3 regions of the Shewanella sp. SP1S2-4 genome follow, and region 1 is predicted to be linked to each of the others. Evidence: predicted binding sites of a transcription regulator. Region 1 holds the regulator's gene; each other region holds the start of a gene.
What was found. The regulator sigma-54, encoded in region 1, starts transcription at its own class of promoters, with help from an activator protein. The targets are predictions, from matches to a motif close to GTTGGCACGNNNNTNGNNT.

Region 2: Q4Q52_RS16745 (YccF domain-containing protein) is a predicted target of sigma-54. The motif match lies at 5,817-5,835, and genes of this name have one in related genera.
Region 3: Q4Q52_RS00550 (DUF3192 domain-containing protein) is a predicted target of sigma-54. The motif match lies at 3,633-3,651, and genes of this name have one in related genera.

The regions. Positions count from the first base shown of each region.
Region 1 covers NZ_JAUOET010000013.1:6,362-14,380, reverse strand. The annotation lists gene mlaD (outer membrane lipid asymmetry maintenance protein MlaD) at 1-118, opposite strand, end outside; gene mlaE (lipid asymmetry maintenance ABC transporter permease subunit MlaE) at 175-960, opposite strand; gene mlaF (phospholipid ABC transporter ATP-binding protein MlaF) at 957-1,775, opposite strand; gene Q4Q52_RS13010 (KpsF/GutQ family sugar-phosphate isomerase) at 2,419-3,396, shown strand; gene kdsC (3-deoxy-manno-octulosonate-8-phosphatase KdsC) at 3,396-3,947, shown strand; gene lptC (LPS export ABC transporter periplasmic protein LptC) at 3,944-4,504, shown strand; gene lptA (lipopolysaccharide transport periplasmic protein LptA) at 4,491-5,045, shown strand; gene lptB (LPS export ABC transporter ATP-binding protein) at 5,042-5,773, shown strand; gene Q4Q52_RS12985 (RNA polymerase factor sigma-54) at 5,881-7,359, shown strand; gene hpf (ribosome hibernation promoting factor) at 7,388-7,675, shown strand; gene ptsN (PTS IIA-like nitrogen regulatory protein PtsN) at 7,678-8,019, shown strand, end outside.
Region 2 covers NZ_JAUOET010000021.1:39,027-47,045, reverse strand. The annotation lists gene Q4Q52_RS16775 (hypothetical protein) at 211-384, shown strand; gene Q4Q52_RS16770 (hypothetical protein) at 685-945, shown strand; gene Q4Q52_RS16765 (nicotinate phosphoribosyltransferase) at 1,143-2,615, opposite strand; gene prs (ribose-phosphate diphosphokinase) at 2,626-3,531, opposite strand; gene Q4Q52_RS16755 (NrtR DNA-binding winged helix domain-containing protein) at 3,815-4,528, opposite strand; gene Q4Q52_RS16750 (pyridoxal-phosphate dependent enzyme) at 4,641-5,639, opposite strand; gene Q4Q52_RS16745 (YccF domain-containing protein) at 5,925-6,332, shown strand; gene Q4Q52_RS16740 (alpha/beta fold hydrolase) at 6,363-7,292, opposite strand; gene Q4Q52_RS16735 (M14 family zinc carboxypeptidase) at 7,289-8,019, opposite strand, start outside.
Region 3 covers NZ_JAUOET010000001.1:123,876-131,894, reverse strand. The annotation lists gene Q4Q52_RS00575 (LysR family transcriptional regulator) at 1-570, shown strand, start outside; gene queF (NADPH-dependent 7-cyano-7-deazaguanine reductase QueF) at 664-1,521, opposite strand; gene syd (SecY-interacting protein) at 1,581-2,231, shown strand; gene Q4Q52_RS00560 (Zn-ribbon-containing protein) at 2,387-3,160, opposite strand; gene Q4Q52_RS00555 (hypothetical protein) at 3,160-3,543, opposite strand; gene Q4Q52_RS00550 (DUF3192 domain-containing protein) at 3,708-4,112, shown strand; gene Q4Q52_RS00545 (DUF2789 domain-containing protein) at 4,123-4,356, opposite strand; gene Q4Q52_RS00540 (GNAT family N-acetyltransferase) at 4,506-5,153, shown strand; gene Q4Q52_RS00535 (DUF962 domain-containing protein) at 5,137-5,442, shown strand; gene Q4Q52_RS00530 (DUF3301 domain-containing protein) at 7,162-7,548, opposite strand; gene Q4Q52_RS00525 (DUF3549 family protein) at 7,545-8,019, opposite strand, start outside.

The DNA of each region.
Region 1 (8,019 bases):
AAGTGCTATCGCTGCTTTTCACTTCAATATTGGCGACGTTAAAGACTAAGACCAAAAAAGCGGCCAATCCCGTTAAAAGAAACACACCCACTAATAATTCAATTTTTCGTGTCAACATGTTCGGCTACCACTCTGTTAATCCATCTTACCTGTGTCGAAATCCGCAGTGTTCCGTTAGCGGCCAAACATCAGGGCTGTCAGTAAAAAATCTAATGCCAATACAGCGAGGCTCGACTGAACCACAGTCTGAGTCGTTGCACGGCTGATGCCTTCCGGATTTGGGATCACTTGATAACCGCGATATAACGCAATCCAAGTCACCACTACGGCAAACACACCACTCTTGATCAGGCAGTTAACTATGTCCTGACGCCATTCGACCGACGCCTGCAGAATCGACCAAAACGCCCCGCTGTCGATTCCTTTCCATTCCACGCCCACAATGTGACCACCGTAAATACCCACAGCGGTAAACATTAACGCCAGCAATGGCATACTGATCACCCCAGCCCAAAAGCGCGGTGCAATAATCTGCCTTAATGGGTCGATAGCCATCATCTCTAAACTCGAGAGCTGCTCGGTACTTTTCATTAAACCAATTTCAGCGGTTAAGGCTGAGCCCGCACGTCCCGCAAACAAAAGTGCGGTAACCACGGGCCCTAACTCACGCAGTAAACTGAGCGCCACCATAGGGCCTAAGCTTTCTTCGGTGCCGAAGCCAACTAAGATGTTGTAGCCTTGCAGCGCCAACACCATGCCGATAAAAAGCCCTGAGACTAAAATAATCACCATAGATTGCACGCCGACCACATAAATCTGGCGCACTAATAGTGGAAAACCTTTGCGCACCCGTGGCCAGCGAAAAATCGCCCCCCACAACATGAGCCCTGCACGGCCAAAACCGAGCACTAACTCAATCGCGCTACGGCCCAAGTCGGCAATACTGTCTATTAACTTCACTTGCCAACTCCTTTTGCCATTAATTCTTGTTGGTAATCATTCGCCGGATAATGGAAGGGTACAGGGCCATCCGGTGCGCCTTGAATAAACTGTTTAAGTTGCGGATTGTCGGCGTACTTCAATTCTTCTGGCGTGCCATGGGCGATGACTTTTTTGTCGGCCACCACATACACATAATCGGCAATACCGAGGACTTCATCCACATCGTGGGAGACCACAATGGAGGTCAGATTCAGCGCATCGGATAACTCACGAATAAGCTTCACTAACACGCCCATAGAGATTGGATCTTGGCCGGCAAAAGGCTCATCGTACATCACCATTTCAGGCTCAAGCGCTATGGCTCTGGCCAATGCTGCGCGGCGTTGCATACCACCGGATAACTCACTTGGCATCATCTGGGCGGCGCCACGCAAGCCTACGGCTTCAAGCTTCATCAGCACGATAGTGCGAATAATGTCTTCTGGCAGACCAGAATGTTCGCGCAGCGCAAACGCCACGTTATCGAACACATTAATGTCGGTAAATAGCGCGCCACTTTGAAACAGCATGCTCATCCGCTTACGCAGGCTAAATAATTCATTGCGACTCACGCCATGGATATCGTGGCCATCAAATAGCACTTGTCCGTGGTCAGGCGTTAATTGGCCGCCGATCAACTTTAACAGGGTCGTTTTGCCTATGCCGCTCGGCCCCATGATCGCCGTCACCTTGCCCCTTGGAATGGACAGGCTAATATCTTCATATATCACACGCTGACCGCGGCTAAACCCCAAATTACGGATCTCAACCAACGGAGTTTGTTCTTGAGTCATGCTTGATTCCGACATTTGCAAAGAGGTGATCCTAGTCTTCCTAGACTGACCAATCGAAGAGCCGCAAATTGTACGTAATTGCGCTTTAACCTACAACCGAATCGACACTATCGCCCAGTGATACTTTCAATTTGCCTCATTTACAGCGAAAATGCGCCCTAAGTTTTCACTCTGCATAGGTAAAATGTTACTTAATGTTTTCAACCTAGTTGCATAATTGGCAATATTGGCTAATTCGTTCGCACTTAGCTCGCTCTTCGTCCACTTTTAAGGTGTGATAAGTCGATACACGAGTGTGAAATCGAGGCATCCCGTGCGGTAATCTCCACTGCGATACGGGATAAATCCATTGAAATAAACGACAAAGACGATGATATTGCTCAAGGCCTTCAGTTGCTTAACGGGTTATTGTGCATGCATAGCTGCCGCATCTGAACTTGACGAGTCAGATCAATCACTCTAGCCTGCCGCAATTGTTTTGTTGTTTTAGGAAACTCACCACAACGAGACATAAGCTAAATCGTCTGAAAACAAACTAAAACTTGGCAGAAAGCCTATTACATATCATCTTTATCGCGTACCAAATTGTGCTATTCCAATCCCATCATGGGGCGACAAAGACAATGCAAAAAGAGAGATAGACATGGTAGACAAATCACAACTGCGCCAATGGGGCTGTAAAGTTATCGACATTGAAAAGTCAGCCCTAGACAATCTTTATCAATATGTTGATTCGGCTGAATTTGCAGAAGCTTGCGAGTTGATCCTCAACTGCACAGGCAAAGTGATTGTCATGGGCATGGGCAAGTCGGGCCATATCGGCAATAAGATTTCTGCCACCCTCGCCAGCACAGGAACGCCCGCATTTTTTGTGCATCCGGGTGAAGCCAGCCACGGTGATCTCGGTGTATTAGCCGATAACGATGTGATTTTAGCGATTTCAAATTCCGGTGAGTCGAGCGAAATCCTCACCTTAATGCCCGTCATCCAACGTATGGGGGTACCCGTTATTGCGGTAACAGGTAAACCCGAATCGAACATGGCGCGCTTAGCTAAAGTGCATTTATGTATTGAAGTTCCAGAAGAGGCTTGCCCACTGGGACTCGCTCCAACATCAAGCACCACAGCGACCTTAGTGATGGGCGATGCCATTGCCATTGCGCTGCTACAAGCCAAAGGCTTTACCCGTGATGATTTTGCAATGTCCCATCCTGGCGGTGCTTTAGGACGCAAGTTATTGTTAAAAGTCTGCGATGTGATGCACAGCGGTGATGACTTACCGCTCGTTAACCACGATATTTGCATCACAGAAGCCCTGTACGAAATTTCCAAGAAAGGCTTAGGCATGACGGCGATTATTGATGATCAGCGCAAACTGGTCGGTATCTTCACCGATGGTGATTTACGCCGCGTTATCGATGCCGAAGTGAATCTGCGTACAACGCCCATCGCCGATGTGATGACCCGTAACTGCGTGACCATCACAGACGGTGTGTTGGCCGCCCAAGCGCTGCAAGTGATGGATTCCAAAAACATCAACGGATTAATTGTTATCGATAAAGACCGCCATCCTATCGGCGCTCTTAACATGCTAGACATGGTTAAAGCAGGAGTCATTTAATGCCACAGCAAGGATTTTACGGCCCAATCAGTGATGATGTGTGGCAACGCGCGCAAAAGATTAAACTGTTGATTTGTGACGTCGATGGAGTGTTTTCCGACGGCCGTATCTACTTAAGCAATAGCGGCGAAGAGCTAAAAGCCTTCCACACCCGCGACGGCTATGGTGTGCGCTCACTACTCACCAGCGGTTTTAATCTCGCCGTTATCACTGGACGTCAATCCAAAATCGTTGAAAACCGTATGACAGCCCTTGGGGTTACCCATATTTACCAAGGCGTAGATAATAAGTTCGAGCCCTATGAAGCATTGCTCGCACTCTATGGTGTCACCCCGGAAGAAGTAGCATATATCGGTGATGATATTGTCGATTTACCCGTGATGAATGTCGTCGGTTTAGCGGTCAGTGTGGCCGATGGTCATCCCTATGTGCGTCAGCACGCCCACTTTGTCACTACGCTCAATGGTGGCCACGGTGCACTGCGTGAACTCACAGATCTGTTGCTACTCAGTCAAAATAAATTCACTTCGGCCCATGGAATGAGTATATGAGTCGTGTGACACTCGCGATTATTGCTTTTTTTGGAACTGCATTAGTGCTGTATTGGCAAGTGCAGAACAAGCACAGCGGTGATACCGATAATAGAGTTAAAGATCAAAATACCCCAGATTTCATCATTGAAGATCTGCGCAGTGTTGAGTTCAATGAACAAGGGCTAGTCAATAGCCGTGTGACGGCGAAACACATGGAACATTATGATTCAACGAATCAAACTTACTTTACTCAACCTGTTTATCTTGTTTATCCAGACCAAGGTAAAGCACAATGGCAACTCAGTGCAGATCAGGGCAAGCTAAACAAGGAAACGGGCAAGGTTGTACTCGAAAACAATGTTATTATTGATGCCATTAGCGCAGAAGAACCGATCCAGACCTTGTCCACTAGTTATCTGGAACTCGATCTCAATACTATGATAATGACCTCTGACCGTACCATTTACGTCACAGGGAAAGATTTTAATATTCAAGGCCAAGGCCTTTATGCCGACCTCAACGCGCAAGAAGTGAAATTGACCAGTCAGGTAGTAGGAACATATGAAGCAAAATAACGTATTACTTGCCAGCCTAATGCTAATAATGAGCATGAGCGCCTTTGCTAAAGTCGACGACCTAAAGCAGGAAGTTAAAATCAAAGCAGTGAGCCAAACGGCAGATATCAAGAACAACCAGATCATCTTCTTTGGCCCGGTGGAAGTTACCCAAGGCTCGATAAAAATCCAAGCAAATGAACTGCGTGCATTTTCTGCCGAAGGTGAAAATAGCAAAATTTTAGTGGCCACTGGTAACCCAGCAACTTACAGCCAAGTGTTAGACGATGGTCGTCCAGCCTCGGCGAGCGCGAAAGAAATTCGTTACGATATGGCAAGCCGTACCCTAACACTGAAAGGCCAAGCTTCGTTAGATCAAGCGGGTAGCCAAGTGACGGGTAATGTGATCCGCTATAACATCATCCAGCAAAAATTGATTGCTGAGAGCACAGGTAGTGGTGACGATCGCGTGATCACTATTATTCAGCCTGAAAGCTATCAAGATGATGCCAAACCAGACGCGCCAGCAGATAAACCTGTGAAAAAGCAGGACTCTAAATGACCCAAATCACCCTAAGAGCACAAAATCTGGCGAAGAGTTACAAGAGTCGCCAAGTGGTTAAAGACGTCAGTCTGACGGTAAAAACCGGTCAGGTCGTTGGCCTACTCGGCCCGAACGGCGCGGGTAAAACTACCACCTTTTACATGGTCGTCGGTCTGGTTAAAAGCGATAAAGGCCACATCTTTATCGACGATGATGATTTAACCGCAGATCCTATGCACCTGCGTGCCCGCAAAGGTATAGGTTACTTGCCGCAGGAAGCCAGTATCTTCCGTAAACTGACCGTCCATGACAACATCATGGCCGTGCTGCAAACGCGTAAAGAATTAAAAAAAGAGCAAAGGGAAGAAGAGCTAGAGCATCTGCTCGAAGAGTTCCACATTACCCACATCCGTGACAGCCAAGGCATGTCATTGTCGGGCGGTGAACGTCGCCGTGTCGAAATTGCGCGGGCGTTAGCAGCAAATCCTAAGTTCATTTTGCTCGATGAACCCTTTGCTGGTGTCGATCCGATTTCGGTTATCGACATTAAAAAGATTATCGAACAGCTCAAAAGTCGTGGCCTTGGCGTGTTGATCACAGACCACAATGTCCGTGAGACATTAGATGTGTGTGAACATGCCTATATCGTGAGTCACGGAAACTTGATTGCCGAGGGGACACCCGCAGAGATCTTAGACAATCAGCAAGTTAGGGCTGTGTACTTAGGTGAACAATTCAGGCTATAGTTAATCAAGCGGAGCCAATGCAGGTAATTTATGCCACCATTGGACTCCACTCAAGATGATAACAAGCGACCTCATCCAACAATAATAACGTAGGGATCAGCGGTAACATGAAAGCGTCACTCCAGCTCAAACTGGGTCAACAGTTAACCATGACGCCACAATTACAACAGGCCATACGTCTGTTGCAACTGTCGTCATTAGAACTGCAGCAAGAGATCCAGCAAGCCTTAGATTCTAATCCCCTTCTCGAGCTGGAAGAGGATCAATTCGACGCCACTAAAGCCCCTGTAAACCAAACGCTATCCGATACGGATTTCAGTGAATCGAGCACTCTGCCGCCAGAGAAAGACAGCTCCACCATAGACACGGCAGAGTCCTTAACCAAAGAATCCATGCCCGACGAACTCCCCATGGACACCACCTGGGATGAAGTGTTCACCGCCTCCCCCAATTCTGGCCCCGGTGGCAGTCGTGAAGATGATATGCCCTTCCAAGGTGAGACCAGTGAAGGCTTGTATGAGCACTTAGAATGGCAAAAAAACCTCACGCCGTTTTCTGAAACCGATTTAGCCATTGCCACCGCCATTATTGATGCCATTGACGATCAGGGCTATCTCACCCAAAGCACTGAAGAAATTCTCGAAGCTATGGGCAATCCTGAGGTTGAGCTTGACGAAGTCGAAGCCGTACTCAAGCGCATTCAACACTTTGATCCCATTGGTGTTGCCGCCCGCGATTTAAGCGAGTGCCTGTTGATCCAACTGTCGCATTTCGCCGCTGACACGCCCAACCTAGAAAACGCCCGCATGCTGATCAAAGATCATTTAGATCTGATCGCCGCCCGCGATTTTAGATTGTTGATGCGTAAGACTAAATTAAAAGAGGATGAGTTAAGAGACGGCATAGCGCTTATCCAAACCCTCAATCCCCGCCCAGGTTTATTGATTACGCCCAACGATGACGAATACGTCATCCCAGATGTGTCAGTGTCGAAGAAAAATGGCCGCTGGGTGGTTGAGCTGAATCCTGACTGCATGCCAAAAATCAATGTAAACCAACATTATGCCTCGATGGCGCGCAGCACTAAAAGCCAAGCCGATAGCCAATTTATTCGTGGCCATCTGCAAGAGGCTAAATGGTTTATCAAGAGTTTAGAGAGCCGTAATGATACCTTGTTGAAGGTGGCGAACTGTATCGTCCAATATCAGCAAGGTTTCTTTGAATACGGTGAAGAAGCCATGAAACCTATGGTGCTTAACGATATTGCCGAAGCGGTAGAAATGCATGAGTCGACCATCTCACGGGTGACGACACAGAAATACATGCATACCCCTAAGGGACTTTTTGAACTAAAATACTTCTTCTCTAGCCACGTCGGTACTGACGATGGTGGGGAGTGCTCATCCACAGCAATCAGAGCCTTCATTAAGAAACTGGTTGCAGCGGAAAACCAGAAAAAACCATTGAGCGACAGTAAGATGGCACAACTTCTGGCAGAACAAGGGATCAACGTAGCCCGCAGAACCATTGCGAAGTACCGAGAGGCTATGCTCATTCCGCCTTCTAATCAGCGTAAAAGTTTATAACCTACAGTGGATATCGGAGGACGTTTCTATGCAAATAAACCTGAGTGGACACCATGTCGAAATTACCGAATCGTTACGCGCATATGTAGAAGAAAAGTTTTCAAAACTTGAACGCCATTTCGAACAGATCAATAATGTGCACGTTGTGCTCAATGTCGAGAAAATGCAACAGATTGCCGAAGCGAGAATAAATCTTATCGGTGGTGAAGTTTTTGCTACTTCAGAGCATGCTGACATGTATGCCGCTATAGACGCCCTGATTGACAAGCTTGATCGTCAGGTTATTAAACACAAAGAGAAGTTAACAAAACACTAATAATGGAACTTTGTACCATACTGCGGCCGGAGTGCACTACCTGCGCCACTCCGGGCAGCAAGAAAAAGGTACTGGAACTCATCAGCGACTTAGTCGCTGCCCAGTACCCGACCCTCTCATCTCAAGAGATATTCGAAAGCCTAGTGGCGCGCGAAAAGATGGGGAGCACAGGTATAGGTAACGGCATCGCCATTCCACATGGTCGACTAGCCGATATAGATCAGCCCATTGCCATACTCATTAAGTGTGAAGAGCCGATAGCATTCGATGCTATCGATAAGCAACCTGTTGATATTTTATTTGCACTACTGGTGCCTGCAGACCAATGTCAGCAGCACTTAAGT
Region 2 (8,019 bases), on a different contig from region 1:
ATTAAGCTATGGTCAACTGGCAGAATCAAGTTAGTCCATTGGCATAATCGACAGCATGTATTATTTATCGATTAAGCATCTCTTGATTAATGAATCAAAGATGGGGTAACCTCGATACTCAATAGAACGAATCTTTCGCAAATTGCTAAGGATATTTTATAGTTACAACTATCTCACCTATGGGTGAATTAACAAAAAGGAGTGTGGCATATGTCATACAAAATTAATGGACATGAAATTACAGTGAACTTCCCTGTAGATTCAATCTCAGTAAATAAAACCTCAATTGCTTTTACCGATCGTCAAGGTAAAAACAGACAGACTTTTTCAAAACGTACAGAAGCCATCAGCTTTATGAAATGGTTATTGTCCGCAAACAAATAAGTCAAAAAGTAAATTAGACGATAAGTTAGAAATAAGTACTGTAATACCCCGTTTGCTCAAGTGTATTTAATCGGTTTCCATTCTCTTCGCAGTACCGAGCACTTAAGTAAACTGATAGCCGAATGTCACGAACACGCTATCCTTTTTTACGTCATCATGACGAACACATTTGGTTCAGGCTGTATCTCTCTCACACAGATACCTGCCGAACCAAATGAGTCAAATCCAGCTTAGATCACCTACTTCCACTGCAGCATCCGCTAATATTCATCACCATGAATACTGTACAGCACCTCACCTATGCCAAAACCCAATACCCAAATCGCCATGCAAAGCTTGATAAGCCAGATCAAAGCGACTATTCCACTCAACTTAGAAGAAGCACAATTGTGCCAGGGACAATGTTTAGGTTGTTCGAAAAAAATGCTTGAAATGCCCGATGCAGAAATCAGCTATTGGCAATATTCAGATGCGATACCCAGCCTAAAAGATTTAAAAAACCTCGAAAAGATAGGCCAACGTACCTATAAAATCCTTAAGCGAAACCAGTTGCTGCCTTAATCGCTTGTATTTGCATTTAACTATTTATGGGGCGTTTTACTTATACGACTGAACATCAATTCATAACTGAACTGAACTGAACTGAACTGAACTGAACTGAACTGAACTGAACTGACAATATGATCCTGATAGAAATCACATTGCCAGTTTTATCTTAGCTATTGTCTATAGCCGTTAAAAATTACAATTCTATAGGCTCAACGTCTGGACTCTGCCAACCTTGCGCGAATATCTGCCAAAGAATATTCAGTTAAGAGTTCACCATCGGCAAATACGGGGACAAACTCGCAATTGTTAACATCTTGCCAGCTCGCTTGATCTTTAAGATAAAATTGCCCTTGCTCATCTTTAAACACCGCAACCAGTCCTTTAGCTGATTTTTTAGTACCGTCATCGGTTTTAGGATCTTTAAATATTTCTCTGTCTTTACCATCAACTTTCGCAAAGGTCGCTTTCACCGCGTAACCGTCGGTATCTCGGGTCACGTGTTGATAGGTAAAACTGCCAATCCCAAACACGATATTGGTTGAAGCAAAACCTTTAGCCTTTAAGCCGGCACAAATGGCTTCAGCCCGCTCAATAGTGATTGAATCGCCATAAATAAGTCCGACATGGCTATCGAGTAATTTGTAACCTTTGGCAGTTGTGCTGCCCCCAAAGACATCCCACAAACACTCGATAGCGCCTTTATACTCAGGGCTCCCCACAGCTGCTTGTGGATCGCCACAAATGATCTTCACCGGACAACCCGTATCAGGCCTAAACACCACTTTGCCCTCACGCGCAAGAATATGGTCTTTTAAGGCAACGGTGAACTCTGTCATCACCTGCCAAAAATCCCAAGAATCAGAAACGATACTCACAATGCCGCTAGGATAAATATCTTCTATCAGACGGCGGAACGTCTCTAATTCATTCTCCATACCACCCGCACACATCACACTGTGCTCCGTTGCGGCCACACTGCCACCGACAAGTTCATGATCACTATCGGCACGGTAATATTGCTCAAGAAAATCAATCGCGGGAATGGTATCTGTACCCGTAAAACTGAGTAAATGGGCAGCGCCGCTCATTACCGCAGCCTCTGCACCATACATGCCGCGGAAACTAAAATCATGGCCCTGCCAATCAACAAATGCGATGTCACCATCGGTTTCTAGCGCGTAAGTCTCAAATATTTTACGGTATTGCAGCGCGGTAGTGGCACTGGTACACATACCCCACACATTCGCGGAAAGGATGGTTTCGAGATAATTGGTCAACCAAAAGAACCGCTCATCGGTATTGTACAAAACCAAGCAAGGCACTTTTAGTGGATACACTGAGCCTTCAGGTAATGCCATGATTTTTACTGGTAAATAACCTAAATCATGCAATTCCTCAATATGCTGAGTACCCACATTATTTGGCCCGAGATAATTATTGATACGGCGGGAGAATTGGCGAATGACCTGATCTTTGGGTTGTTGAAAGAAATCACGGTTCCAACTGTCGATCAAGAAATGCTTGATAAAATACTGCAAGCCAAAAAACACCATTTGGTCTGTATAACCACGACGGGATTTACGGGCGGTCAAGTTACTAAAAATCACTTGAGTATTATCGGGATACTGACGACGGTGGTCGACTTTGTAGCCATCAATGGCGGTAACGGGATTCAAGTACATAATATTTTCCTTAATGATTCATATAACTCAAAACAGCATGGCAATCACAGAACTCGCTCGAAATATGTGCAGGGACACCTAAACTATCGGTACAAAATAATCTGTCGATGCCCACCTCGCGCAGAGCCGATTCGCTGGCCTTATCTTCATAATGTGACACGATCAAAATGACGCTTTGAGCCCCCTTTTGCTTTAACTTGATGGCAAGTTCGATAAAGGTTCTGCCACCAGCACAAATGTCATCGACGATTAAGCAGGTTTTACCCGATAAATCATCACAGAACACTTCGGTAGCGATAATATGACCATTGACCACATCACGATGTTTATCGGCCCTGATCACCGGCATTCCCTGTAATGCTTTCGCTAAGCCGAATACTTTCTTATTCGCCCCCGCATCGGGTGAGACTAACACTAGCTCACCCGATAATTGAGCTGCAATCGCGGCGACAAAGCTTTGGTTGTCAATAACTTGCACTCGGTCTAACAATGCGGCGGTGACATCGCTGTGCGGGTCAAAAATGCTGACTGAAGCATATTGCTGCTGATTAATCAGGCTGGCATAGACTTTTACCGATAAGGCCTCGCCCACATTACACACTCTATCTTGGCGAGCGCCCGGCATATAAGGCAGTAACAGATCGATTTGCTCTGCACCGCTGCGGCGTAATGCATCAGTTAACAACAAGAGCTGCATGATGGAATGATCGCCACGATAGCCGAAGAAAAGTGTGACGCGTTTCGCTGGAGGAACCAGTAGTTGAACATGATTCTCCCCCGCGCCAAATTGAAATAAACGGTAATGAGCCTCATCACTAGCTGCGGGTAACTGATAAAAATCGGCTTGCAGTTGTTGAGTGTTAACTGTGCCTTGATACGCTTGAATGCTTTTAGATGCTTGAATACGTTGAGACATACTAACCTCCTGTCTATGGCAAGATTACCGCAATTAACGGCGCCCTTGTTGTCTACAGAACAAATAGTGTCTTAAAGACATTATTATGTAAAGTTGATTTTTAGACTATTTATGACGAAATAAAAGCCATTGATATACCTAAATTGCATATAGTGTCCTTTAGACATTATATGCAATTTAGGTAACTGAATAGGAAAAAAGCTGTTGAGTAATATCAAAATCTAAAACATAAGCAGTTGTCATTAGCCCCATGAAAACGCGTTTCAATCTGCAACGACTTTGATCAACATTCTAAATTTCTTAAGAATCGGTACGATGCGGTATCGGGTTTCAAGCGGTATAAATTCGCAGGACGCCCCCGTTCAGTGCGCTTTAATCCGGTATCGATCAATAAATCGGCCTGTTCAACCCGCCGACGAAAAGATTTACCTTGGATAGGCTTACCGAGTAAAACTTCATGTACATGCTGCAGTTCTGGCAAGGTAAAAGGTTCAGACAGTGCAAAGCCTGGCACTAAAGAATATAAGGCTTTCTGTGTTAAGCGTTCCCGCGCTTGCTCAATTAACTGCAGATGATCAAACGCTAATGGCATCCGTAACACATCCTCTAACGGCCACCACTTAACATCACTCACTGAATCAATCTGGATTTGGCAGGCTTGATAACTCATCAAGGCGGTGTAACACACTGTCACCGACCAACCTCTCACATCGCGACAGCTATTACCCACAGTGCAAAGCTGCTCAATATAAGGTGGCACTACCGCGGTTTTCTCATGCAGTTTACGTAGTACGGTTTGTTCTAAGGATTGATCGCAATTTTCATCGATAAAGCCTCCGGGTAATCCCCACAAACCTGAAAAAGGATGGTTTGAACGTTGCACTAAGAGTACTTTAAGCTGCTGATTATGGTAGGTAAACAATACGGCATCCACTGTCAGTAGCTGAGCCTTGAAAGCCTTAGGATCGTAATTGGCAAGATATTCCGCTTCAGTCATGAGTATTCCCCATCATTCAATATCATAAGCTTAACTTAGGCATGACACAGCTTCAAACACATTATGTCTTAGCGTCACTAAGTAAATATCCTGCACCGTGGGCTTAGCTACTTTAGCCAAATTTACGCTGATAACGCGGCAACATAGTCTCATTCCCCAATAATCCGCCTTGATGCAAATACATCACATGACCTAATTCACTACGCTGTAAGTAATCCTCAAGCACAATAAAACCTAAGGGATCGTAGATTAATTCAAACTGAACTCCTGAGGCACAAACCCGCTGCCACATGGCATAGAATTCAGGGTAGAGTTTACCAAAGTGATATTTTTTGCCGACATTCACTATCTGTGGATGCTCGAGAGTATTTGGATTAAGCATAGAGAATTGTAAACGTAAATAATCATCGCCGCCCACCACGGCGCAAGTCACGACGCGAATCGCCGTTTGCTGACGAATAAAGTACTGATTTAAAAATAACGCCGTCGTCCCCGTCCCCGACGGTAAAAATACTGTTAAATCGACTAAATCATTCGCCTGCGCAAATTGCACTATTTCTTGCGCCAATACATTTACCCCGTATTCAGCGTAGGAACAACGCCCACCCTCTGGGATAAAAAGCGCCGTCGGCTCATTCGCGAGTACTTGAGTCTCGATATACTCTTGGCAACTCAGTCGCGCACCACCCGTTTGCAAAGCAGGGTCACAACTAACATTAAGGTCAGATAAAACCTGAGGTTCATCCTGCGACTGAGTAAACGCCAGCTTTTGCGCCATTAACTCACTTAAGTCGATAATATTGGCGCCATTTGCCAATGCCGCAGCGTAATTCCCCGTGGGATGCTTAACAATCTGACTGGCAATATGGTCAACATAAAAATCACACTGCCAGCCTTTCATCTTGGCCAATGTTGATAGGGAATACAAAGAGTTCGCTAAGGGTGAGCCATGGCCTATCACCTTGGTGATGCCGGCAAACTCATGATCTAAAAAGTAGCCGAATTTACGTGCTTTATTGCCGCTAAACGCTGGATGCAATAAATCATCACGTTTTAGAAATATTTCTCGACCAGCAAAGGCAAAAATATCGACGGGGGAATTTGCAAACATCAGGCTACTCAAACGATTAAATACTCTGGCTTTTAAGCCATTGGATGGAATGGCTAGTTTAACGCCACCTTTGATCTTCTGCTCTTAAGAAATTAGCAATTTAGCGAAGAATTAGTGAAAATCACAAATAAAGCTTAAACAGGTGGATGTAAGGCATTGATTTTTGAAAACAAAATAATTGGCACGTTTCTCGCTTAGTCATTGGCATATATTCAGTTTATCAAAGCTAACAGCATTCATTACAGCTAACGATAAAGGCTAAAAAAGTAACATAAGGAGTTTTCAATGGCAGTATTACGCTTAATATTCAACATCGCTTGGTTTGTGCTCGGTGGATTTGTAATGGGACTCGCTTGGTGGCTCGCAGGTATCCTGTGTTTTATCAGCATTATTGGTATTCCCTTTGGCCGCGCCTGCTTTGTTATCGGTGAAATGACCTTCTGGCCCTTTGGTCAAGAACAAATCAGCCGTCGTCACTTAACCGGACGTGACGATTTAGGCACAGGTGCCCTAGGCATGGTGGGAAATATTATTTGGTTCTTGCTGTTTGGGATCTGGTTAGCCATAGGCCACCTGGTCCATGCCTTAGCCTGTTTTGTGACTATTATCGGTATTCCCTTTGGAATACAGCATCTTAAACTGGCATTACTCAGCCTAACACCGATAGGACAAACCGTCGTGGCTAAAGCCTAATCGGCAGTGAGTTATCCGTCTTAGCGCTGTTCATTGCCGATGATTTACTGTCGATGATTTACTGTGGAGAATGGATAGGGCTTTTTCATCCCACACTGAAAATATCGCCTCGTTAAAGGCCATTTCTTCCTCCAGTAAATCGTTGCAACTGTATTGAGTATGGACATATTGCGCATGGGCAGGTTCATCATCCTCTTGAACCTCAGTTTGCGACTTAGTCGGCGCCACAATTGCCAACAGATAATGTGCCAGTTTTGCAGGGGCATCAATGGCCGCATCATGGCCGCAATACGCTAATACTATCAAATCCGTGTGAAAGTGCTGTGCCAAGGCTTTGCTCGATGCCATGCTCACCAACGCATCACGGTCGCCACAGAGTACACTTATCGGCACTTCCACGGTCAATGGACACTGATATTGAAAAGCCGCCCACAGTTGCCGCCAGGCGTTACGAATAGTTGGCGACGATTGGCGGCGAAATTCACTCCATTCGGCAATTAAACTGCAGTCTCGCCGATGACGAAAACTGGTTAAACGCACTATCGTCGACTCGATGGGATGTAAGGCTTTACCTCGAGCCCGCAAGAAAAACGCCTTCAATGCATTCAGTGGATTAAATCTTTGATACCAAGCCGATAAATTAGCCGCACTGCTGTTTAGTACAAATACATGCCTTATCTGCCAAGGTCGCTGACGCGCCATTTCCAGTGCCAACATACCGCCCATAGACAAACCGAGAAGGTAAATGCCTTCTCCTTCTTGTACCTGCTCATCCAATTGCTGCCACACTGCATGGGCATAGTCAGCAATCTTAAGCGGACTGGCCTCGGTTGATAGCGTTCCATTGCCCGGCAAGTCAGGAGTCAGTACTCGCAGCCCCTTTTGTCGCAGTCGCTGATCGAAGCCATTCCAGTGGCGCTGATCACGCATTAATCCCCGCAATAACACCCAAGTTGTCATGACTGTGGCTCCCGATACCAATACTGCCGCGCGCACTCAGTGAGTTCAGCCAAACGTTCAGGCGTTAAGTGCTCTAACGATTGGGCGTAGGCCGCTTCCATCATAAATTGCATCAGCACTGTGTGCCTGCGTAAAATTCTGTGATGACGATGTGTTTTCTGCGGATTGAAAAAACCTGCAAAATTAAATATTTGTCTGGGATTTTTCTTAATCCAAGCCCAGGATCCCATCTCTAATGTCAAAGGCAGAAACGGTACCTGCGCATGGGGATCGGCCACTTGATGTTGGCGATAGAGGTAATCCCAAATATCCCCATGGGTGCGATAAAACTGACTCTGGGGTGCGAGCCGATAATGGCCATGATGGGGATAACTCTGTTCAAATAATTGTTTTAGATGAAAAATATAATTGGCATTTTCGAAGGCGGTACGCGTATGGGCGTAGGGGAACCAAATATGATCACTCAAGCCAAAGCCTGAGTGAGCATCGAGGGAAATCAAACTAGTGCTGCGGCTCAGCAATTGCTGTACATAGGCAACTAAGCCAGTAGTTTCAAGCTCCATTCCCCCCATGCCGCGATACCAAGGCAGCCGCGACGATATCCGCTGCCCTCCCACCATAAAGGAGACTTTTTCGCTGGATTCTATCGGGGCGTTACGCATCAAATCCACTTGATTGCCATTACCCCGCGTTCCCATAAATAAACCAACGGGATTCACCACAGGCA
Region 3 (8,019 bases), on a different contig from region 1:
ATTGAAGTGATTTTTCGAGAATCACCGCCACAGGAAGCTGATTTATATCGCGATATCTTGCTTGAGCGAGTCGCTGTGGCGATAGACATTAAACCCGCGCAGCAAAGTTTGCTCTCGAGCAAATTACTGTTCACTGAAACCTTAGTGTGTATCGTCAGTCGGCAGCATCCTCGGATTCAAGGCGCCATCACCCATGAGCAGTATTTTGAGGAGAAACACGTCTTTTTGAATATGCGGCGTTTTAATCTTACTGCGGGGGATTTGTTTACCGAAGGCGTCTTGCCCAGACGCAAGATGTATAGTGAGCAGTCATCTTTATTGAGTATGTTTGCTACCGTAGGCAAAAGTGAGGCGATAGGCATAGCGCCTTTGCGGTACGCCAGTCAGTACGCCGAGTTGTTCGGCATCCAGATTTTACCTATGCCACTGAAAACAAGACCCATTGATTTGTATATGGTGTGGAGCAGTAAATACACCCAAAACCCGAGCCATCAATGGCTGCGAAGCTTATTGCTCGATGCCAGTGCGAGCACTGTAAAGGAAAAAGCTCTGAATCTTGCAAGCAGTTAGGCTAGCGATTCAGAGCTTAGTTTCGGTATGTAACCTTGGTTTTTGCTCAGTTCTAAACCTTAGTTCGTAATCTGATACTCGAACGAACGTTAATTACTGCCTTGCGAGTCTGTGGCTTTCGCCAGGTTGCTCGAAGTCACTGCGATACGGGTTGATATCTAAACCGCCGCGGCGCGTATAGCGGGCGTAAACGGTCAATTTAGTGCAATGACAGAAACGCTTCAAATCGACAAAAATCCGCTCGACACATTGCTCGTGGAACTCGTTATGTTGGCGGAAAGAAATCAAATAGCGCAGCAGTTTCTCGCGATCGATTTTAGGCCCTTGATAACGGATCATTACGCTGCCCCAGTCGGGTTGCGAAGTGATCAAACAGTTGGATTTCAGCAGGTTTGAATTAAGCGTTTCCGCAACCGTTTGCTTATCGTCCGTGCTGTTTTCCAAGTAATCAGGATTAAAACTATAATCGCTGACTTCAATATCGAGATCGTCAATACACGTGCCTGGTAACTCGATAATACGCTGAATGCCAAAGCTTTTTGGTTCGATGATTTTAACGCTAATATCACCTTGAGCACATTGACTTAAGTCTGCTACTAAGGTCTTTTGCAGTGAATCTATGCTATCGAACTTGGTTTGATTAAAGCTATTGAGATACAGTTTGAACGATTTCGACTCAATCAGGTTCAGGCTTTCATAGCTTAAATGAAATTCAGCTATGGCCACCATAGGCTTACCTTTAGCATTTAACCAAGACAGCTCATAACCCGTCCAGATATCGGCACCATGAAACGGTAACGTCCCAGTGAGTGCAATAGCATTACGGTTTAGTGAGCGTGGAACCCCTTGCAGCAGCGACGCATCATACTCGGCTTGATAGTCTGTGGCTTTACCTAAAGTCAGGCCAACAAGCGCTTGCGCATCACTATAGGGATCGTGATTCTGTGTCATCAATACTGTTTCCATGTCAAAATAGGCGCACATTATACCTGAAATTGGATTGTGCTTAAGTGTCTTGTCTGCCCGCACTCGATAAATTTTTGCAAAACTACCATCAAGCTTACCTAACGAGTTTAGGTGAACTACCGCGTTATTACCCACAGGGTGAGGCTTCTGTGTGTATTCAAGGCGAATTTCATGCTGATCTTGATCAAGCCGTTTCTTGGCAGCCGGTTAAACGCGAAGTCGAAGGCAGTTTTGCCAATGTTGAGCATGCGCTTGAGTTGACTTTATGGCCAGAAATCAATCATTTTTACGGTCAGTATTTTTCTGCGCCGTTATTATTCGACTCAGAATGGGGCACGGGTGAGTTACTGCAAGTGTGGAATGAGGATGATTTTACCTGCCTGCAGCAAAACCTGATTGGTCATCTGATGATGAAGAAAAAACTCAAGCAGCCACCGACGTGGTTTATCGGTTTGTTAGATGAGGGCGATAAAATGCTCACCATCAACAACAGTGATGGCAGCGTGTGGATAGAGCTTCCAGGTGAGATCCCCACCCAACAATTGTCGCCAAGTTTAGCGGAATTTATTGGGGCGTTATCACCACGGATAGCACCGCCCGTTAAACATGAAGAACTGCCTATGCCCGCATTAGAACATCCGGGGATTTTTGCCAGCTTTAAACGTATGTGGCAAAACCTCTTCGGTAAACGCTAGTTGGCGGGAGCTTGACGCTATCTTGCGGCGAGCTCTTAGCCTTCAACCACGTTTAGCCAGAGTGTGAACGCTCTACCACACTGAGTTTGAGCGTGAACGCTCAACCTAAGCATGGCTGATTCTTAGGTTGAGGTCTTTGGCGGGATAAAATGATGTTACTGATGATCCCAAGACAGATTCGATACTATGCGGCAAGGCTCGCAGCGAAAGTGGAACATATCCAATAAAGGTTCATCGAGTTTCCAATCATGACTACCACAGCGTGGACAAGGCCGCGCTTTTTCTGAGGCCAAATCTTGGCCGCCGACGCGGTATAAGTAGTAATAGGTCGGAATTTTAGTGAGATATTCGATACGGCCGCGCAAATCCCAACCTCTGCGAAATAAATCACTGTCTGGACTCGATAATTCCTCAAGTGCGGCAAATTCTGCTTTGGTGGCCGCCGCCATTTGTAACTCGTCACAGGCTTGCCATTCGCTCTGCCAACGGATAATGCGTTTGTGATCGCCATTAAAGGTTGCTGGGAGTCGATATAAAGGAATGGGCAATAGATTATCGCCGCTGCGCAGGGGCGAGCACATGTGTACAAAGCTGGTATACAGCAGTTGCCAGCTCGGTGTGTCGGTATTGCTGACCTCAGAATTAATGTCCTGACCGATAAACTTTTCCCGCGGCGCGAGTAGCTTAGCGTCGGTTAACTCTGCTAAGGCTTTTTTAACCCAAGGGCTGTGATATTTATGCGCTAAACTGCTTTTCTCTGGCATCAGTAAACGCACTCTAAACTCACCGTCATTAAAGGCGACCGCAAATTCTCGCCCTAAGATTTGGCCATTAGCTCGATAGGCTTCGAGGAGTTGATTAATGGCTTTTTCGGCGGCAGAGATAGTGGTGTCGGCGAAGCATTCGAAGCGTAGTTCAGTGACAAACATTAAGCGGTTTTTCCTTGGGATTCTAATAAGTTGATGCGTTGTTTTAGTTCAAGCAGTTCGTTTTTCAATTGCATGATTTCTGCTTTTTGCTGCTCAGCATGACGTTCAAAATATGCCTGTTGTATCTGCAGACGCTCGGCAAGCAGTATAAGCGTCAATGTATCGTTAGTTGCAGCGGCTTCGATTGTCGGGCTGATGGCTTGTAACTCTGCTAAACGCTCACGATCCGCCTTAGGCATAGATTTAAATTGCTGTAAGCCTTGGATCAATATCGGTAAAGGTAGGCTGCTACCTAAACGGGTTTTTATTAAGGCAAGGCTCGGTACTTTACCGCAGGCTTCGAGCGAACGTGCAGCCGCTAATACTTGGTCAAGTGGACTCATAATTAGCAAAATTCCTTAATTTGTTGAATGAGTTAAACCCATCTCAAAAGAACGTGTAAGTTTTTTCATTTAAAAACAGTGTGTTGTCATTTGGCATCTATTTTGCTTATTGTCCTGCCTAAATCGCTTTTTCAAGCAACAATAATAATCACACAGGATGTCACATGATTAACCATAAATTGAATAACAAACTTATCGCCATCACTTTTTTAGGGCTTGCAAGCTTAGGTCTTAGCGGCTGTGTGGTCAATGTCGGTGATGGCGAATCGGGTTGGGATAGCAGCGAATCATGGGAGAAAGTGCAGGATAAAAACCGCACTAACTTAACCAAACTGAGTTTAGGGATGCCCAAAGACCAAGTGATGATCTTAATGGGCACCGCTGATTTTAGTGAAGCCTACATTCAACAAAGTGTTCAAGGTGAATCGAATAAAGAAGTCTTAGTGTTGTTTTATCGTACCCAGCGCAATAATGGCGATGGAAAAACCACTAAGGACGAATGCACACCTATTGTGCTGAGCAACAATGCCTTAGTGGGTTGGGGTGAAACGGCTTACAGTAAAATTTAACCCGCGAGTTTTATAGCTTACGTAGCTGAGTATCGAGTTGCTCAATGGGCTCAGTCCAGAGGGCATCAGCTTCTAGGCCTTCGATGATAAAGCTCTTTTGAGCTGGGGTCCAAAAGGGCGCTTGGCTTAGATGGATGTGATGGTCGATATCATGGGTTGCAATAAATTGCGCTATGGCTTCATCGCTACTGTCTAAACCGAGTTGCTCGAATAAGTGGCTTAGGTCTACTGGAGTTGTATCCATCATTGTTTCCTTTTCAGTATAGTGCCTTCGTTTAGAGTAAGCGCCTGATTGAAAAATGCAATCTATGATTAAAATTTGCACTTTTCCGTTTCCTTGGTAAATTAATTGTTACTCATAAAAAGTGTGAGCTAAGTCAAGGAATACTAATAATGGACAATGAAACCTTGGAAGACTGCCGTGCAGTCTATTTGACCGCGGAAGACTTACGCATCGCCGCCTCTATCCTCTATAACGCTTACCATGATGACCCTTTTTTTGTCGATTCACTTTTTACCTCAGATAAAGCCGCTTACGAGCAAAAACTGCGCGCCGCGATCCGCGAAGAACTTAATACGTTATGGCAACAAAAACAAGCACTCATAGGTTTGTTCGACCATGAAAGACTGGTTGGTTTAGCCTGTGTGGTAACGCAAGAAGTGCCTTTGGGAGAAGGGCGTTACTGGCATTGGCGCTTAAAGATGTTGTTAGGTACGGGCTGGCAATCGACCCAAGCGTTGATGAAAAAAGAGTCCAGTATTGTCGAACTCTTACCCAGTAAGCACTGCGGTATTTTGCAGTTTATCGCCCTTGCACCGAACGAGCAGCATAAAGGACTCGGACATAAGTTAGTGCAAGCGGTAGTGAGTTGGTGTGATGAGCAGCCGGATCTGGATGGCATTGGTGTGTTTGTCGCCCAGGAGAGCCATCTGCAATTATTTACCCAGCATGACTTTGTCTCTTTAGGCGATCTCAATATCGGCAGTGTCCATGGTCAGTTATTATTCTATTCGGTTCAACAAGATGACTCACTCTTATAAACGGTTCGCCGATTTCTATCCTTTCTATTTATCCCAACACCAGCACCCGATTTGCCGGCAATTACACTTTGTTGGCAGTAGCTTAGTCCTGCTGCTGATTGGCATTGCCTTGGTTTCACAAGCCTGGTGGCTATGTTGGTTTATTCCGGTCGTTGGCTACGGTTTTGCGTGGGTGGGACACTTAGTATTCGAGAAGAATCGACCCGCGACATTTCAGTATCCCTTTTACAGTTTGATGGCTGATTGGGTAATGTTTGCTCAGATGATCAGCGGCTTTTTTAAGCGTTAAAAAAGCCGTCCGAGTGAGATGCCCATGCCCGTGTGAGAGATCGCTTACAAACGCTGTAGGACATAATGTTTTCTTTTTGATTGTTTTTTGTTCTCTTGTGTTTAATTTTAAATAGAATCATTTACTTATGTTTATTTAGTTTATGTTTGACCGTAATTTCTTTTGTAGTCCGTTCTTTGAGCCGAACAAAAAAGTCATGGTTAACGTAGAATTCACTCATGGCCAAAGCAAATGGATAGCAAGGAAAGCGAAACAGGCCAAAGGGACGCAAGAAGCAACGAATTAAGATTTCAAGGTTGAAATCGCTGGCGGTAGGAAAACTGTCATTCGCCTAGGATAGGCTAAGGAAAAGCAGGATTGCTTTTCAAGGATGATTAGAGACAGTGAGTCGTATCGTCAGGATGATGAATTTCAGGAAGAATACAGGACACGCTTAAGGATTAAGCATGAACTCGAGACAGGATGTGTCGAGACAAGGATAAAGTATAAGGGTGAACAGCTTGTACTACTCTATGGAAGACAATTTTTTGCAGGATGCAATAGGAAAAAGTCATAGGAAGTGACAGGCTCTGTAAAATGGATTTACAGGTCAAAGGACTGAGTGTTATCTCACGCAAGTTTGATACACAGGGACGAAAAGGGATTACAGGGACGACGCAGGACGCAAGCAAACGCATGGATGGTGCAGGGAGCACAAATCGAGCAGGACGGCTTACAAAGGATAAATGGGGCGCACTCTAGTTGCGCCCTTTTCTTTGGTTCATTTTCAGCATTAATCTCGCTTTGCCAAGCTATAACGCTATTCACATTGACTTTTTAACTCTGCTTAAAGACTTCTCACCGCAAAGCATGTTTACCAGTCTTACTTCTCTTACTTCTCTTATTGCTTAATAATTTTTTTCTGGTAATGCGCTGAATGCTTGTCGAACTTTGAGCAATAGCGGTTTATGTATAAGTCCTCAGGGGAGAACATCTAGCGTTTTGCTTACTTTTGATTCGAATTGCCATCCTTCGTGTAAGAGATCTCCTACAAGTATGTAAGTAATTTGTAGGTTAAAAGGGGGGTTATGTCTTGAGGTTGGTTATTATTTATATTTATATCAGTCAGTTAGTATATTTCTTATTAGTTAAACTCACCATTTTCGTTAACATTTTAAATGATCCGCAATGAGTACTTTCGTTGGTTGGCGTAGAATTCATCTTGTAGAAGGAATTACGGGCAACAGGATGTTGGCGATCAGGATGATCGAACAGTGACTAAGGAATGTGACTTAAGGAATGATAGGGATATAGGCCTTTCAGGATGAAAGAGAGCCAATACCAAGGAAGGGAGACTATCAAGGATTGATAGACTCATTGCATAGGATGGCAATGGCACATGGAGTGCAATTGAATGGATGCAATACCCGTTTCATGGATGATGATGGAACCGCTCAGGAAAGAGCAAGCTTGGGACTGGATGACCAAGAGATAGGGAAGTACATGAGTACAGGGACCTCAAGGATTGAGCAGGGATGAAGCAGGACGCAGATTGACGCATGGATGGTGCAGGGAGCACAAAAATAGCAGGATAGCTTAACAGAGAATAGGAGGGCGTGGCTTTAGGGCCGCGCCCTTTCTTTTTTTATTTTTATAGCGAGTTATTTTGCAGCACCAGAGAATGACTGATTATTCTCTATTCTGGCGAACAGCTTATTTGGGCATCATAGTCGATAAAACTTAATGACACTTGCCTGAGCTACAGCCGCTTTGCGTACCACAACCGCCAAATTTCCCCTGTGCTGTCGGCGCTTCTTGCCATTCGGGCTCTGGGAAGATAGGCCATTCTATTTTTTGAATTTTCTTACCTTGCATCCAAATATGGCCACTGTACTGGTTAATGCCGTCAGTGCTGAATTCAAATAAATATTTCGCTTTCCAACAAATCCCTGTGGTGCCGCCAATACTTGGGCGGGCGGTTTCCATTGCTATGGCTAACAGTTGCACTTTTTGTCGCCAACATTCTTTTTCGGCAAAAATACGGCTCAACTCTGCCATTTGGCGTAACTGCCAAAAAAATGCGGCAATCACGACGAGGCCAATAATTAACAGTAAATCTGACATCATTTGCTTGCTGCCTTAAACAAACCACCTATGGCTTGTGATAGTTGAACGCTTCGATTGGGGTTTCTTAATTCGCCTAGTAGTTGATTGCGCAAACTAGGGATAGCCACAATATCAGCAAAGACCTGATTAAAAAAGGCTTGGGGCTGCAGTGCTAGGGCTTCTAAGTAAAGACTGCGACTTGAATCTTGTTTTAATACCGACCAGTTACGCCCGGCAATGCTGATGAGGGCATTGGTATCTAAAGAGGCTTGGCCGTGAAGATGTTCGAACGCTTGTTGGCTGTGTTTGGCGCTAGAAGCCAAAGCCCGTAGGAAATAAGCTTGGTGTTCTGGGGCTGCATCTTGAAGTTTCGCGAGAATTTTATCGGCGAGCGTGTCGCTAATCAGTAAGTGCTCAAGACACTGACATAGGGCGATTTGCACTTCGATGGCGGCAGTATCAAAACTCGATACTAAGTGCTGCTCATGATCA